3 regions of the Nocardia sp. NBC_01499 genome follow, and region 2 is predicted to be linked to each of the others. Evidence: riboswitches for the same ligand, from Rfam matches in the RefSeq annotation. Region 2 holds a riboswitch; each other region holds the start of a gene.

Evidence for each region. Region 2 has a riboswitch for cobalamin ahead of metE (5-methyltetrahydropteroyltriglutamate--homocysteine S-methyltransferase). Riboswitches for the same ligand answer to the same signal wherever they lie in the genome.
Region 1: linked by a shared signal. The riboswitch ahead of OG203_RS03715 (CbtB domain-containing protein) and the one ahead of metE (5-methyltetrahydropteroyltriglutamate--homocysteine S-methyltransferase) in region 2 are both predicted to bind cobalamin.
Region 3: linked by a shared signal. The riboswitch ahead of OG203_RS22680 (CbtB-domain containing protein) and the one ahead of metE (5-methyltetrahydropteroyltriglutamate--homocysteine S-methyltransferase) in region 2 are both predicted to bind cobalamin.

Annotation. Positions count from the first base shown of each region.
Region 1 covers NZ_CP109426.1:842,273-847,126, forward strand. The annotation lists gene prpB (methylisocitrate lyase) at 1-277, shown strand, start outside; gene OG203_RS03705 (bifunctional 2-methylcitrate synthase/citrate synthase) at 343-1,452, shown strand; gene OG203_RS03710 (CbtA family protein) at 1,498-2,361, opposite strand; gene OG203_RS03715 (CbtB domain-containing protein) at 2,392-2,607, opposite strand; cobalamin riboswitch at 2,647-2,793, opposite strand; one part of gene OG203_RS03720 (IS3 family transposase) at 2,846-3,119, shown strand; one part of gene OG203_RS03720 (IS3 family transposase) at 3,119-4,104, shown strand; gene OG203_RS03725 (TauD/TfdA dioxygenase family protein) at 4,265-4,854, shown strand, end outside.
Region 2 covers NZ_CP109426.1:2,944,763-2,949,616, forward strand. The annotation lists gene OG203_RS13590 (pyruvate carboxylase) at 1-978, opposite strand, end outside; gene OG203_RS13595 (glycosyltransferase) at 1,095-1,967, opposite strand; cobalamin riboswitch at 2,224-2,430, shown strand; gene metE (5-methyltetrahydropteroyltriglutamate--homocysteine S-methyltransferase) at 2,584-4,851, shown strand.
Region 3 covers NZ_CP109426.1:4,960,766-4,965,619, forward strand. The annotation lists gene OG203_RS22660 (carbonic anhydrase) at 1-486, opposite strand, end outside; gene OG203_RS22665 (A/G-specific adenine glycosylase) at 577-1,473, shown strand; gene OG203_RS22670 (alpha/beta fold hydrolase) at 1,496-2,257, opposite strand; gene OG203_RS22675 (antibiotic biosynthesis monooxygenase family protein) at 2,351-2,665, shown strand; cobalamin riboswitch at 2,709-2,874, shown strand; gene OG203_RS22680 (CbtB-domain containing protein) at 2,937-3,131, shown strand; gene OG203_RS22685 (CbtA family protein) at 3,122-3,934, shown strand; gene OG203_RS22690 (hypothetical protein) at 3,970-4,473, shown strand; gene OG203_RS22695 (OsmC family peroxiredoxin) at 4,561-4,854, opposite strand, start outside.

The sequences.
Region 1 (4,854 bases), 2.1 Mb from region 2:
GCTGGCCAATATGACCGAGTTCGGCAAGTCCGAACTGCTGTCGGCCAAGACGCTGGAGTCGATCGGCTACAACGCGGTCATCTACCCGGTTTCCACGCTGCGCCTGGCGATGTGGGCGGCCGAGTCCGGGTTGCGCGAGATCTTCGCCGAAGGCACGCAGGCCGGGCTGCTCGATCGGATGCAGCATCGCAGCCGACTCTACGAACTGCTCGACTACGAGCGCTACAACGAATTCGATTCCGACATCTTCAATTTCAGCCTGAGCGGGGACCAATGACGACAGCATCGCATCGCGATTCGATGAGGGGTGGTGGCTGGGCGACGGGTGGGCCCGATACCGCCATGCCGACTATCCACAAGGGTCTTGCCGGTGTCGTCGTGGACACCACCGCTGTCTCCAAAGTGGTGCCGGAAACCAACTCGCTGACCTACCGCGGCTACGCCGTGCAGGACTTGGCCGAGCATTGCAGCTTCGAGGAGGTCGCCTACCTGCTGTGGTACGGCGAACTACCCAATGACGCTCAGCTGGAACGGTTCTGCCAACAGGAACGCGCAGCACGCCGCGCCGATCGGTCGCTGCTGTCGCTGGTGACGAAGATGCCGGACACCTGCCACCCGATGGATGTGGTGCGCACCGCGATCAGCTACCTCGGTGCCAAGGATCCGGCTGAAGCCGATAACAGCCCGGCGGCCAACCGCGCCAAGGCTTTACGGATGATGGCGGTACTGCCGACCATCGTCGCGGCCGACCACCGCCGCCGCCACGGTCAGGACCCGATCGCGCCGCACTCGCACCTCGGCTTCGCCGAGAACTTCCTGAACATGTGCTTCGGCAAGGTCCCGTCCAGGGAACTGGTCAAGGCGTTCGAGGTGTCGCTGATCCTCTACGCCGAGCACAGTTTCAACGCCTCCACCTTCGCCGCGCGCGTGGTCACCTCGACGATGTCGGACATCTACAGCGCGGTCACCGCGGCCATCGGCGCGCTCAAGGGCCCGCTGCACGGCGGCGCCAACGAGGCGGTCATGCACGACATGATCGCGATCGACGACCCCGCCCTTGCCGAGCAGTGGCTGCGCAACAAGCTCGCCAACAAAGACAAGGTGATGGGTTTCGGGCACCGCGTCTACAAGAACGGTGACTCCCGCGTGCCGACGATGAAGAAGGCCTTCATCGACATCGCCGCCGCCACCGCCGGTGACAAGTGGGTGCGGATGTACGAGATCCTCGAGCGCACCATGAACGAGGCGACCGGCATCAAGCCCAACCTCGACTTCCCCACCGGGCCAGCCTATTACCTGCTCGGTTTCGACATCGAGGTGTTCACGCCGATCTTCGTGATGAGCCGCATCACCGGCTGGGCCGCGCACATCATCGAGCAGCGCGAATCCAACGCGCTGATCCGCCCGTTGAGCGAATACGTCGGCGTGCCACAGCGTTCGGTTGTCGCCTGATCCGAACACCTTCCCACGAACCACGCCGACGCTCGGCGAGTACCGTCAAGCAGCAGGCTTGGCGGTACTCGCTACCGCCGCGTCTCGCCCACCTGTCGGCTCGAACAACTTGCCCGTCAACGTCGCGAAGACCAGACCGATGGCCAGCCACAGGATCGCCTGCGCGGCAAGCGAATACAGCCGGAAACGATACAGATCATCGGCCGGGAAACCCGGATACACGATCGCACCCGACGAATCTCGCAGCGGCTGCGGCGTTTCCGTCGCCTGCCTGCCGAACTCGGCGGTATTGGCCGACAGATGCCCCAACTGCGGCAGCAGCAGCATCACGATCCCGATCGCCACCACGAACGCCAGCGCCGCGAGCAGACTCGCCGACCAGCTGCCGAACCGAGGTGCGAGGCGCCGCCCGAGCAGCACCGCCCCGAACAGGAACAGCGACGACAACACCACCATCACCAGATACAAACCGGTGCGCGACCCGATAGTGTCCGGATGCCCGATCGACGGCGGGTTCGCCGGATACTTCAGGAACGGCACCAGGTACAACGCCGCGAAAAACCCACCGGCCAACAGCAACGCCAGATTGCGCGGCGAAACCTTTCCGGCCCGGCCAACACTCAGGGCGTAGACCACCGCGAACAATCCACCCATGGCCACGCCGAACAGGATCATGCCGAGGCCGATGCCGACATTGGACTGCACCGACCGGGTGAACACCTCCGCACCCATGTCTCCCATCGGATGCCCCGCCGCTTTGTCCAGCGTCTCCTGTGCCTCGTCTCGACCACTTTCATAGTCGATCGCGCGCTGGATCACCGGCTCGGCGAAGATCCGCGCGAAGAGGAACGCCAACAAGCCGCCGATCGCTCCGGCGAGCAGACCGCGGCCGATGATCTGTTTTTCCATCCCGCTACCACCCGCTCCGGCCTGGCCGGATCAATGGCATGGGAAGCCGAGGAAATGCCGTGCGTCGTGCACGAACTCGTGCACGTGCGTATCGCTGCCGAACACCGACACCGCGCCCTGGTCGATGCCGATGAAGTAATAGATCAGCAACGCCCCGAGCACGGTTCCGACCATCCACAACGTGGTCGATACCGAAGCACTGAGCGGGCGGACCGTCACACCGGCATGCGGTACATAGGTGGCCATGCGGGACTCCTTCCAGGGATTACGCGTCCCTACATCCAGGATGAAACTTCCTGCCGGGCCGAGTTTCTGACTCACACACCACTATTCGAAGCGTGCTCACAGCGGCGCGACCGCTCTGGACTCACACCAGATTCCTCACACCCAGCAGACATCAACTCTAGAAGCGGCCGAATCCACGGGTCAAGGATGAACCGCCCCGGCTTTTCGGCCGCTTCTTTCCTTGTGAAGGATGTGGGCCATGCCCAAGCGTTATCCGATCGAGCAGCGTGAGCGTGCGGTGAAGATGGTGCTGGACCGCCTCGACGGGTATCCGTCGGCGTATGCCGCCTGCCAGGCGCTCGCCCCGAAGCTCGGTGTCCACCCGGAGTCGTTGCGGGTCTGGGTGAAGCAGGCCCAGATTGACACCGGGAAGGCTCCCGGTGTGACGAGTGCGGAGCAGGCGCGGATCAAAGAACTCGAACGCGAAGTCCGAGATCTGAAGGAGGCCAACGAGATTCTGAAAGCTGCCTCGATTTTCTTCGCGCGGGAGATCGACCCGCGCCGCCGGTGATCTGTGCGTTCATCGATCAGATGCGGGGGCTGGGTTTCCGGGTCGATCCGATCTGTCGCGTGCTCACCGAGCAGGGCGTGCAGGTCGCCGGACGAACCTATCGGAACTGGAAAACCGCGCCGGCTTCGGCGCGGACAGTGACCGACGCGCGCCTGACCGACGCATTGCTGGCCACCATCGGCACGCCCGAGGGAATGTATGGGCGCCGCAAGATGACCCCGTATCTGCGCCGCCAGGGCCTCCAGGTAGGGATCGGCACCGTCGACCGACTCATGCGTGACGAAGGTCTGTCGGGCGTGGTCCGCGGCGGCAAACACCGCACCACGATCGGCGGGAAAGGCGCCGGTCATCGCCGCGCCCCGGACCTTCTCGACCGCGACTTCACCGCAACCGAGCCAAATCGCAAGTGGGTCACCGACTTTACTTACGTGCCCACCTGGTCGGGGTTCGTGTATGTGGCGTTCGTGATCGACTGCTTCTCCCGTTCCATCGTGGGCTGGCAGGCCGCCACGATCAAGGACACTGCCATGGTCACCACCGCACTGAGAATGGCGCTGTGGCGGCGCGATCACGATGGTCACGCCGTTGAGGATGGATTGATCCATCACAGCGACGCGGGATCGCAATACACCTCGATAAGATTCGCAGAAACCCTTGCCGCAGAACAGATTGCGGCCTCGATCGGCAGTATCGGCGATGCCTACGACAACGCCCTGGCGGAGTCGACGATCGGGCTGTTCAAGACCGAAGCCCTCGCCCGTGACAGCCCGTTTCTCACCGGGCCACTGCGGGCGCTCGACGATGTCGAGTACGCGACGATGGAATGGGTCGACTGGTACAACAACCAGCGGCTGCACAGCCTGCTCGGCCATATCCCACCCGTCGAGTACGAAGCCGCCTATTACGCTCAACAACAGCCATCCCAGCCGGTGATGACTCAACCATGAAGCCGGCCGGAAAGTGGGGACGGTTCAGGATCACCCGACCTCGTTACCCGAGCGTGGCCCGCTGTTCTCGTTCGGATCTGGGTGACCGTAAAGCTGGTCAGGCCCGAATCAGCGTGGTTACGTCTGTTCTGTCTGTCTGGTTGAAGCGAAAGGCCTTGGTATGTCCGTCGATAACGCAGCGGAGTCCGGTGTGCGAGTGGTCAAGCTCGGTGCCACCATCGGCGCGCGAATCGACGGGGTCAAACTAGGTGGCAGCCTGGACGCGGAGACAATGGCCACCATCCGCGCGGCGCTCAACAAGCACAGGGTGATCTTCTTTCGCGGACAGCAGCACCTGACCGAGGACGGACAGTACGAGTTCGCGGAACTGCTCGGCCGCCCGACCACCCCGCACCCGACCCTCACCTCGGCGGGTGTGAAGAGCTTGGCCATCGATTCCCGGCACGGCCGTTCCAACGTGTGGCACACCGACGTCACCTTCGTCGATCGAGTCCCGAAGGCATCGATCCTGCGCGCGGTCACCCTGCCCAGCTACGGCGGCTCGACCACCTGGGCGTCGACCGTCGCCGCGTACAACGCGCTGCCTGAACCGCTCAAGCGGCTGGCCGAGAGCCTGCGCGCACGGCACACCAACCAGTACGACTACGCCGTCGAGACCGAGCAGCACGCCGACGAGAACACCGCCGATTACCGTCGCGAGTTCGAGTCAACCTACTTCGAGACCGAGCATCCGGTGGTGCACGTGCACCC
Region 2 (4,854 bases):
GAGGCCGAGCTGTTCGAGGGTCTCCCCGGCCGCGATGCGCAGCTGCGACTGCACCAGATCGACATCGGTGATCTCCTCGGTCACCGTGTGCTCGACCTGGATGCGCGGGTTCATCTCGATGAAGACGTGGTTGCCGCGCTCGTCGAGCAGGAACTCGACGGTGCCGGCGCAGCTGTAGCCGATCTCCTTGGCGAAGGCGACGGCATCGGCGCAAATGCGGTCGCGCAGTGCGGGATCCAGGTTCGGCGCTGGCGCGAGCTCGATCACCTTCTGGTGACGGCGCTGCACCGAACAGTCGCGCTCGAACAGGTGCATCACGTTGCCGTGCTGGTCGGCCAGGATCTGCACCTCGATGTGGCGCGGGTTGACCACGGCCTGCTCGAGGAACACGGTCGGATCGCCGAACGCCGACTCGGCCTCGCGCGATGCCGCCTCGATGGACTCGCGCAGGTGCTCGGCCTCGGCGACCCGGCGCATGCCGCGACCGCCGCCACCGGCGACCGCCTTGACGAAGATCGGGTAGTCCAACTCCTGCGACGCGGCGAGCAGCTCGTCCACGTCGGCCGACGGCGCGCTGGAGCGCAGCACCGGAAGCCCGGCGGCCTTGGCCGCCGCGATGGCCCGTGCCTTGTTACCCGCGAGCTCGAGCACCTCGGCGGACGGACCGATGAAGGTGATGCCCTCGCGCGCGCAGGCCGCCGCCAGGTCCGGGTTCTCGGACAGGAAGCCGTATCCGGGGTAGACGGCGTCGGCGCCCGCCGACTTCGCCGCGTCGATGATCGCGTCGATCGACAGGTACGCCCGGACCGGGTGCCCCTGTTCACCGATCTGGTAGGACTCGGCCGCCTTCATCCGATGGACCGAGTTGCGGTCCTCGTACGGGAAGACGGCCACCGTCCCTACGCCGAGCTCGTAGGCCGCGCGGAAGGCCCTGATGGCGATCTCGCCGCGATTGGCAACCAAGACTTTCGTGAACATTGGCCTAAGGTACCCGGACCCGGCCCCCGCGCAGGCAGGGAAGGGGCCTTCGCGAGCATCGGCACCACGCGATCCGGCGACGTGGTGCGGACGCTTGCACCTCCGACGTCACATCGTCAGATCCAGCGCATCGTGCGATGCCTGAGCGCGCCACGGAACTGACCGACGGCGAGGCCGATCATCAATCCGCGTTCCTCGGGAACTAATCCGCGAGTAAAGGGAAGACGAATCATGCGTAACACGACTTCGGGAAGATGAATTTCGGGAAATCCGCTGTCCGGGAATTCGACACTGATCCGCGTCAGGGCCAAACCTCTGGTGCGACCCTGACGATAGCCGGGACGGAAACCCTGACGGTATCTATAGGCAAGCAGCGCCTCGGGCAGATACCCGGTGCGATAGCCCTCCCGATGCGCGCGCCAGCCGAATTCGAGGTCCTCATTGGCGACGTAGGTGACGTCCTGGCCGCCCAGCTTCCGGTAGACCTCGGCACGGCACGCCATGCTGCCACCGGCAATCACAGGAGCATAAAGCCCGACGGGCTGGAACTTGTCGGGTGCGGGGACATTGGCAACGTGTCGCGGATTGTCGGTGTTGAGCGAATCACCTTCGACCGCAGAACAAACCAGATCGTAGCCCTCGTTCAGAAACGCGACCAGGTGGCTGACCCAAGTCGGGTACGCGCGATCGTCGTGATCACAGAACAGTAAAATCTCGCCGGCGGCACTGTCGGCTCCGACGTTGCGCGCAAATGCGGCGCCTTGTGTCCCGGACGCGTCGACATACTGAAGTTTCAGTCGGTCACTGGTCGGGTGATTGTCGAGGTGGACTTTCACGTCGAGCGGTGAGCCGTTGTCGGCTATTACGACGTCGAAATCCCCCACATAGTCTTGACACGTCAAGGCGTCTAGTTGCACATCGAGGAAGTCAAGGCCCTCCGCCGTCCCGATGTACGTCGGAATGACGATCGATACCGACCGCTCAGTCACCACAAGTACTCCTGCTATCGATCCCCATGCGGGAGCCCCTCCCCCGAGGGCATAACTTTAAACATGTTTCAGAAAGTTGGGCTACACCCAACTTCCGTGGGCTTCCTCACAGACTTGGACACATGACCAGATCGTGTCGGCGGGATGATCGACGGCCACCGCTTCCGCGCCCGCCCACACCGCCGCCACGCGCGACGCCCTATGCTGGTTGGTGCAGCTGGTTCACCGCGCGCGTACGAGATGGAGCCCCGTCGTCGCGTTGCGGAGCCGAGTTCGTTCGCCCCGAAAGGGCGGACGGGCGAGAGGGAACCCGGTGGGAATCCGGGACTGTCCCGCAGCGGTAAGCAGGAACGACCGCCGTCACACGCACTGGGCGCGACACCCGGGAAGCGACGGCCAGTAGGTCGGCCGACAAGGCCGGTGCCTGTGAGTCCGAAGACCTGCCAGCCGTGTCGGGTACGCCGTATCCGACGGCCACCGCCTCGTGGATCTGGGCGCGCGGTTCTACCAGTACTTGATGTGTCGGGGCTCTGTTGTCGGAATCTCCTGACGTATCTCCGGTAGCCGCGCAAGCCCGTATGGCGAGGGCCCACGACACCAGCACTGGAGAGACAACGTGACTGTTGTAAATCAGACACCGTTCACCGCAACGGTTCTCGGGCTACCTAGGGTCGGACCGCGGCGTGAGCTGAAGCGGGCCACCGAGGCCTACTGGGCAGGCAAGATCGACGCCGAACAGCTGCACACGGTCGCGCGCGACCTGCGGCACGCCCAACTCGCCGAACTACAAGCGGCGGGCCTGGATTCGATCCCGGTCGGCACCTTCTCGTACTACGACCAGGTCCTCGACACGGCCCTGCTGCTCGGCGCGCTGCCGCCGCGAGTGGCCGGGATCGCCGATCCGCTTGACCGATACTTCGCCGCCGCGCGCGGTAACGACACGGTCGAACCGCTGGAAATGACCAAGTGGTTCGACACCAACTACCACTACCTTGTCCCGGAAATCGACCAGGACACCGTGTTCTCGCTGAACCCGGAGAAGCTGCTCGGCGAGGTGCGCGAGGCGCTCGAGCTCGGCGCGCCCGCTCGTCCGGTGGTGATCGGCCCGATCACCTTCCTGAAGCTGGCCAAGGCCACCGGCGGGGCGCCCCTCGATCGGCTCGCCGAACTCGTGCCGCTGTATCGCGAGCTGCTCGGGCTGCTGGCCGAGGCGGGCACCGGATGGGTACAGATCGATGAGCCGGTGCTGGTCACCGACCTCACCGACGACGAACTCGCCCTGGTGCGAAGCACTTACACCGAGCTGGCAGCGGCGACCGGGCGACCGGCGATCCTGGTTGCCACCTACTTCGGCCACACCGATGCCGCGCTGACCGCGTTGGCCAGCACCGACATCGAGGGCGTCGCACTCGACTTCACCTCCGGCACAACCGTTTCCGATGTGGCCGGCATCCCGGCACTGGCGAGCAAGCTACTGGTAGCCGGTGTGGTCGACGGGCGCAACGTGTGGCGCGCCGATCTCGACGCCGTGCTGTCCACCCTCGGCACCCTGCTGGGTTCCGCTGCGTCGGTGGCGGTTTCGACCTCCTGCTCGCTGCTGCATGTGCCGTACACGCTGACCGCGGAGACCAAGCTGGACGAGGCGCTGCGGTCGTGGCTGGCGTTCGGCACCGAGAAGGTGGCCGAGGTCCGGCTGCTCGCCACCGCACTGACCGAGGGCACCGAGGCGATCGGCGCCGAATTGGCCGAGGTGCGTGCGGCATTGGCGGCCCGCCATGCCGACGCGCGGCTGAACGACCCGCAGGTGCGGGCCAGGTTGGCGGCGCTCGGCCCGGACGCGATCCGGCGTGCGCCCGCCGAGGAACGCCGCGTGCTGCAGCAGGAGCGGCTGCAGTTGCCGCCGCTGCCGACCACCACCATCGGCTCGTACCCGCAGACCTCGGCCATCCGGTTGGCACGGGCCGCGTTCAACAAGGGCGAGATCGATGAGGCGGAATACATCCGCCGGATGCGCGCCGAGGTCGCCGATGTCATTGCGCTGCAGGAGAAGCTGGGCCTCGACGTGCTCGTGCACGGCGAGCCGGAGCGCAACGACATGGTGCAGTACTTCGCCGAGCAGCTCGACGGCTTCGCCGCCACCGAGCTCGGCTGGGTGCAGTCCTACGGCACCCGCTGCGTGCGGCCGCCGATCCTGTTCGGCGATGTCAAGCGGCCGACGCCGATGACCGTCGACTGGAGCAGCTACGCGCAGTCGTTGACCGACAAGCCGGTCAAGGGCATGCTGACCGGGCCGGTCACCATCCTCGCCTGGTCGTTCGTGCGCGACGATCAGCCGCTCGGTGACTCGGCGCGGCAGGTCGCGCTGGCGATCCGGGACGAGACGGTGGACCTGCAGGCCGCTGGTATTCGCGTCATCCAGGTCGACGAGCCCGCACTGCGCGAGCTACTTCCGCTGCGCAAGGCCGACCAGCAGGCCTACCTCGACTGGTCGGTGCAGTCGTTCCGGGTTGCCACGTCCGGTGTTTCGGACGCCACCCAGGTGCACACCCACCTGTGCTACTCGGAGTTCGGCGAGGTGATCGACGCGATCGCCGGACTGGACGCCGACGTGACCTCGATCGAGGCGGCGCGCTCGCGTATGGAGGTGCTCGACGACCTCAACGCGGCGGGCTTCGACCTCGGCGTCGGGCCGGGCGTCTACGACATCCACTCGCCCCGCGTGCCGAGCGTGCAGGAGATCACCGCCTCCTTGCGCGCGGCGCTGAAAGCCGTTCCCGCCGAACGGCTGTGGGTCAACCCGGACTGCGGACTGAAGACCCGCGGCCAGGTCGAGGTGGAAGCGTCGCTGCGCAACATGGTTGCCGCCGCGACGGCGGTGCGCTGACCG
Region 3 (4,854 bases), 2.0 Mb from region 2:
CCTGCTCGTCTCGACCACGTGCCTTGCCTCCATCTCGTCGACGGTGGACAGGCCCTCCCTGCGACCGATCAGAATGGACGGCGTGACCCGCTCGACCACGCTGCGGATGAATCCGCCAGGCACCTCGCCGCCGTCGAGCGCGTCGATGGTGGCCTTCACCGCGCCGCAGCTGTCGTGCCCGAGCACCACGATCAGCGGAACGTTGAGCACCTGCACGCCGTACTCGATCGAGCCGAGCACCGAGCTGTCGACGACGTGGCCAGCGGTGCGCACCACGAACATGTCGCCGAGCCCCTGGTCGAAGATCAACTCGGCGGCGACCCTGGAGTCACCGCAGCCGAAGAGGATCGCGGACGGGTGCTGGCCGCTGACAAGTTTGGCTCGGTCGACGGCGCCCTGGCTAGGATGCTCCAGCGCACCGGTGACGAAACGGTCGTTGCCTTCGCGCAAAGATTTCCAGGCACTGACCGGATTTGAATCAGGCATACCGACCATTGTGCACAAGGCTTGTGTTACCAGCCAGTTCGTTTGGTTACGGGTCGGCAAATACCGGCCCGCGGCAGTAGGACAGGAACCGTGAGGAAAGCTCCGAACAGCATCGATGCCGACGTATTGCTCGACTGGTACGAGGAGACCGCGCGTGACCTGCCGTGGCGCCGAGGCGATGTCACCGCGTGGCAGATCCTGATGAGCGAGATCATGCTGCAGCAGACGCCGGTGGTCCGGGTCGAGCCGATCTGGCGGGAATGGGTGGCGCGCTGGCCGGTGCCGTCGGCGATGGCGGCGTCCTCGCAGGCCGAGGTGCTGCGCGCGTGGGGCAAGCTCGGTTACCCGCGCCGCGCGCTGCGGCTGCACGAATGCGCGCGGGTGCTCGCCGCCGAGCACGGTGACGAGGTGCCGACCGACGTTGACGTGCTGCTGAGCCTGCCTGGCATCGGGGCGTACACGGCGCGCGCGGTCGCGTGTTTCGCCTACGGGCAACGGGTTCCGGTGGTCGACACCAATGTTCGCCGAGTCGTCGCCCGCGCCGTGCACGGTCGCGCGGAGGCGGGCAATCCGTCCTCGCGCGATCTGCCGGAGACCGAAGCCCTGCTGCCGCGACAGATCGACCGCGCCGCGGTGTTCTCGGCCGCGCTGATGGAACTGGGCGCGACGGTATGCACCGCGCGCACACCGGACTGTTCGCGCTGTCCGTTGCCGAGCTGCGCGTGGGTCGCGGCGGGTCGCCCCGTCTCCGAAATCGTCCGCCGCACACAGAAATACGAGGGCACCGATCGGCAAGCCCGCGGCAGGCTGCTCGATGTCCTGCGCGACTCGACCGGCCCGGTCGAGCGCGTTCGCCTCGACCTCGCCTGGCCGCGCGACCCCGGTCAACGCGCCCGCGCCCTGGACTCGCTACTGGTCGACGGACTGATCGAGCAGACCGTCGACGGCCTCTTCGCGCTCGCCGGCGAAGGCGGCAACGCGCGCTGACCCACCTCTTGTGTGCGGGAAGTCAGGAGGTGTGCGCCTCGGGGCTCAGCACGCGGCGGAGGAAGCGTTCGACGGCGGTGCGGTACTGGTCTGGTTGGTCGTCGTGCACGAGATGGGCTGCGCCGGAGACGAGTACGTGTTCGGCGTCGGGGTGGGTCTCGGCCATCTGCCGCATCTGGCCGGGCGGGGTGATGGTGTGTTCGCCCTCTAGCAGCAGCGCGGGCACGCGGATGGCGTGCCACTGCGGCCAGAAGTCGCGGCTGCCCCACTCCTGCGAGATATCGCGGAACGTCGCGACCGAGCCGTGCAGCCGGTAACCATCCGGGCCGTGCTCGAACGAGTTCAGGAAATACCGCCCGGCGACCGGCCCGAAGAACTTCAGCACGGCATCAGCGTTCGGAAACGGCTGCGGCCACGCCTCGATCATCGCCGCCCAGTCCGCCGCCGTCCGGCCGGTGAAATCCGGGGCGATGTCCTCGACAACCAGCGCGTGCACCCGCTCGGGGTGCGTCGCGGCGAACACCCAGCCGTGCAGCGCGCCCATCGAATGCCCGATCACCACCATGGGTTCGGTGATGCCGGCGGTCGCCGCGGCCAGATCGGCGACGAAGGCCTCGGTGGTCAGCTCGTCCGGTGCCGGCCTGCCGTGCCCGGCGGCGTCGAAGGTGTAGACGTGGCCGTAGTCGCGCAGCCAGTCCAGTTGATCGTGCCAGGTCCTGGCACTGCCCATCAGTCCGTGCAGCAGCAGGATCGGGACGCCCGCTCCGCCTTCGTCGTGCAACACCCCGCTGATTCTGCCGGGCCCGCGCGCGCCGTGCGCGCTACCCCCGATATGGCCCATACCGGACGGACGCTCGCGGGTCGTATTGTCGAGCCCATGGCTGTTGTGAAGATCAACGCGATCGAGGTTCCCGAGGGCGCTGGCCCCGAGTTGGAGAAGCGGTTCGCCCACCGCGCGCACGCGGTCGAGGGCTCGCCGGGGTTCCTCGGCTTCCAGTTGCTCCGGCCGATCGCCGGGGACAAGCGGTACTTCGTTGTCACCCAGTGGGATTCGGAAGAGGCGTTCGCGGCGTGGCGGGACGGGCCAGCGCGCGAGGCGCACGCTGGCGAGCGGCAGAAGCCGGTATCCACGGGTGCGTCGCTGTTGGAATTCGAGGTCGTCATCGACGTGGCCGCGAAGCCTGCCGACTGACCCTGACGGGCTGACCTGCCCGGCGTCAGAGCACGACTCCGCTGGTCGTGTTGACGTCGGGTGCCCTCAGGTGCCACAGTGCGCATGACAAAACGCGAGGGTGATGCGGTAATCCGGTGTAATTCCGGAGCGGTCGCGCCACTGTGTTCCATGCACCGAGTCCGTGGGTGCCGGATAGCCAGACACCGGCACCCTCGCACCCATTCGACGGGACGCTGAAAGCGCTGGGGAGGACGAAGGTCCGACCTCGCGTATCCCTAGGAGGACTCGCATGGCAATCGCGCATTCGCCGAGCCGGGCAACCGACTCACTGGCCACTGTGCTCGTCACGGTCGGTGTCGTGCTGCTGGCACTGCTCACGCTGTACCTGGTCGGCTTCGATCAGGGCGTCATCTCGCGCAGCGGGATGTACCTGCACGAGCTGATGCACGACGGACGCCACCTGCTGGGGCTCCCGTGCCATTGAACTCACCCACTGCCGTCCCCCTGATCGGTTCGCTGAAGACCCTGCTGCTGCGCGGCCTGCTCGCCGGGCTCATCGCGGGCCTGCTCGCCGCGTCGGTGGGCTACTTCATCGGCGAGCCGAAGGTCGACGCCGCCATCGCCATCGAGGAAGCCGGCACCGCGGCGCATTCGCACGACGCGGAATCGGCGGCGCCCGAAGGGCATTCGCACGGCGACGAGGAAGAACCACTGGTCAGCCGCACCGGCCAGAAGGCAGGACAGTTCCTCGCGCTCGGCCTTGCCGGTCTCGCGCTCGGCGCGATCTTCGCCTCGGTCGCCCACTTCGCGCGCCGCCACAGCACGCTCTCCGGGCCGAAACTCGCGCTGGGGATCGGGCTCGGCGGCTGGGCCGCGATCGTCGCGGTGCCGTTCTTCAAGTACCCGGCGAACCCGCCCGCGGTCGGTGATCCGGCGACGATCAACGAGCGCACCCTGCTCTGGGTGGCCGCCGTGCTGCTCGGCCTGGTGGCCGTCGGCGCGAGCGGGTACGTCTACAAGCTGCTGCGCGACCAGCTGAGCACGGTGCGGCTGATCGGCGGTCTCGCGACGTTCGTCCTCGTGACGGCGGTCGGCTACATCGTGCTGCCCGGCATCAACGAGGTGAAGGCGGACTTCCCGGCCGCGCTGCTGTGGCAGTTCCGGGCGTCCTCGCTGGCCGAGACCGCGACGCTGTGGGCCTGCCTTGCCCTCGGCTTCGCCGCGCTCACCGAATTCGCCACGCGCAGTAGTACTCCGGTACGAGAGTCGATCGCTACCGCGGGCTGATCCAGATCCGGAATTCGACGGGCAGTGTCGGTGTCATGACCGGCACTGCCCTTTCCGTTTGGCCCGCACCACCGCGTTCGGGCGCACCCGCACAACCACCGCGCGCCGTGCGCGTCGCGTTCGGCGGCCTCGTCGTCGCCCTGCTTGCCGGAGTGGCCGAGGCCATCGAACAGACCGCGGTGACGTTGGCGGGCAACCACATCGACGTGCCGGGCCTGGCCACCGGGCTCGCCGTGCGGCTCGGGATCTACCTGGTCGTGCTCTTGGTCGCCGTCCGAATGGCGCACGGCGCCCGCTGGGCCCGCCTGCTGCTGACCTTCGGTATCGGCGTGATCGGCCTGCTCTCCCTGATCATCGAACCGCTCGCGGCGCTGCTGTCCGCCGACAAGTTCGGCGACCTGTTCGCCACCATCACCCTCGACGGCGCGCTGGTGGCCCTGTTCCGCACGATCCACATCGTCGCGGTGCTGATCGCGATTCCCGCGATGTACCACCCGGCAGCCCGCCGCTACTTCTCTCCCGCCGCTCCGAGCCTTTAAGGCCAGACACGAAATTACTTGCCGGATAACGCAACTGCCCGGTTCGCGCACGAGGGGTACGCGAACCGGGCAGTTGTTTGTGCTTGGTTACGCCAGGGCTGCGTCGAGGACGATGTGGTCGACGCCAGCAAGCGCCTTGCTGACCGGGCAGCCCGCCTTGGCGGCCTCGGCCGCGGCGGCGAAGGCCTCCGCGTCGATGCCGGAGACCTTGCCGCGCACGGTCAGCTTGATGCCGCTGATCCGGAAGCCACCGGCCGGGTCGGGGCCGAGGGTGACGTCGGCGCTGACATCCAGGCTCTCCGGGGTGCCGCCCGCATTGCCGATCTGCGCCGACAGCGCCATCGCGTAGCAGGACGAGTGCGCCGCCGCGATGAGCTCCTC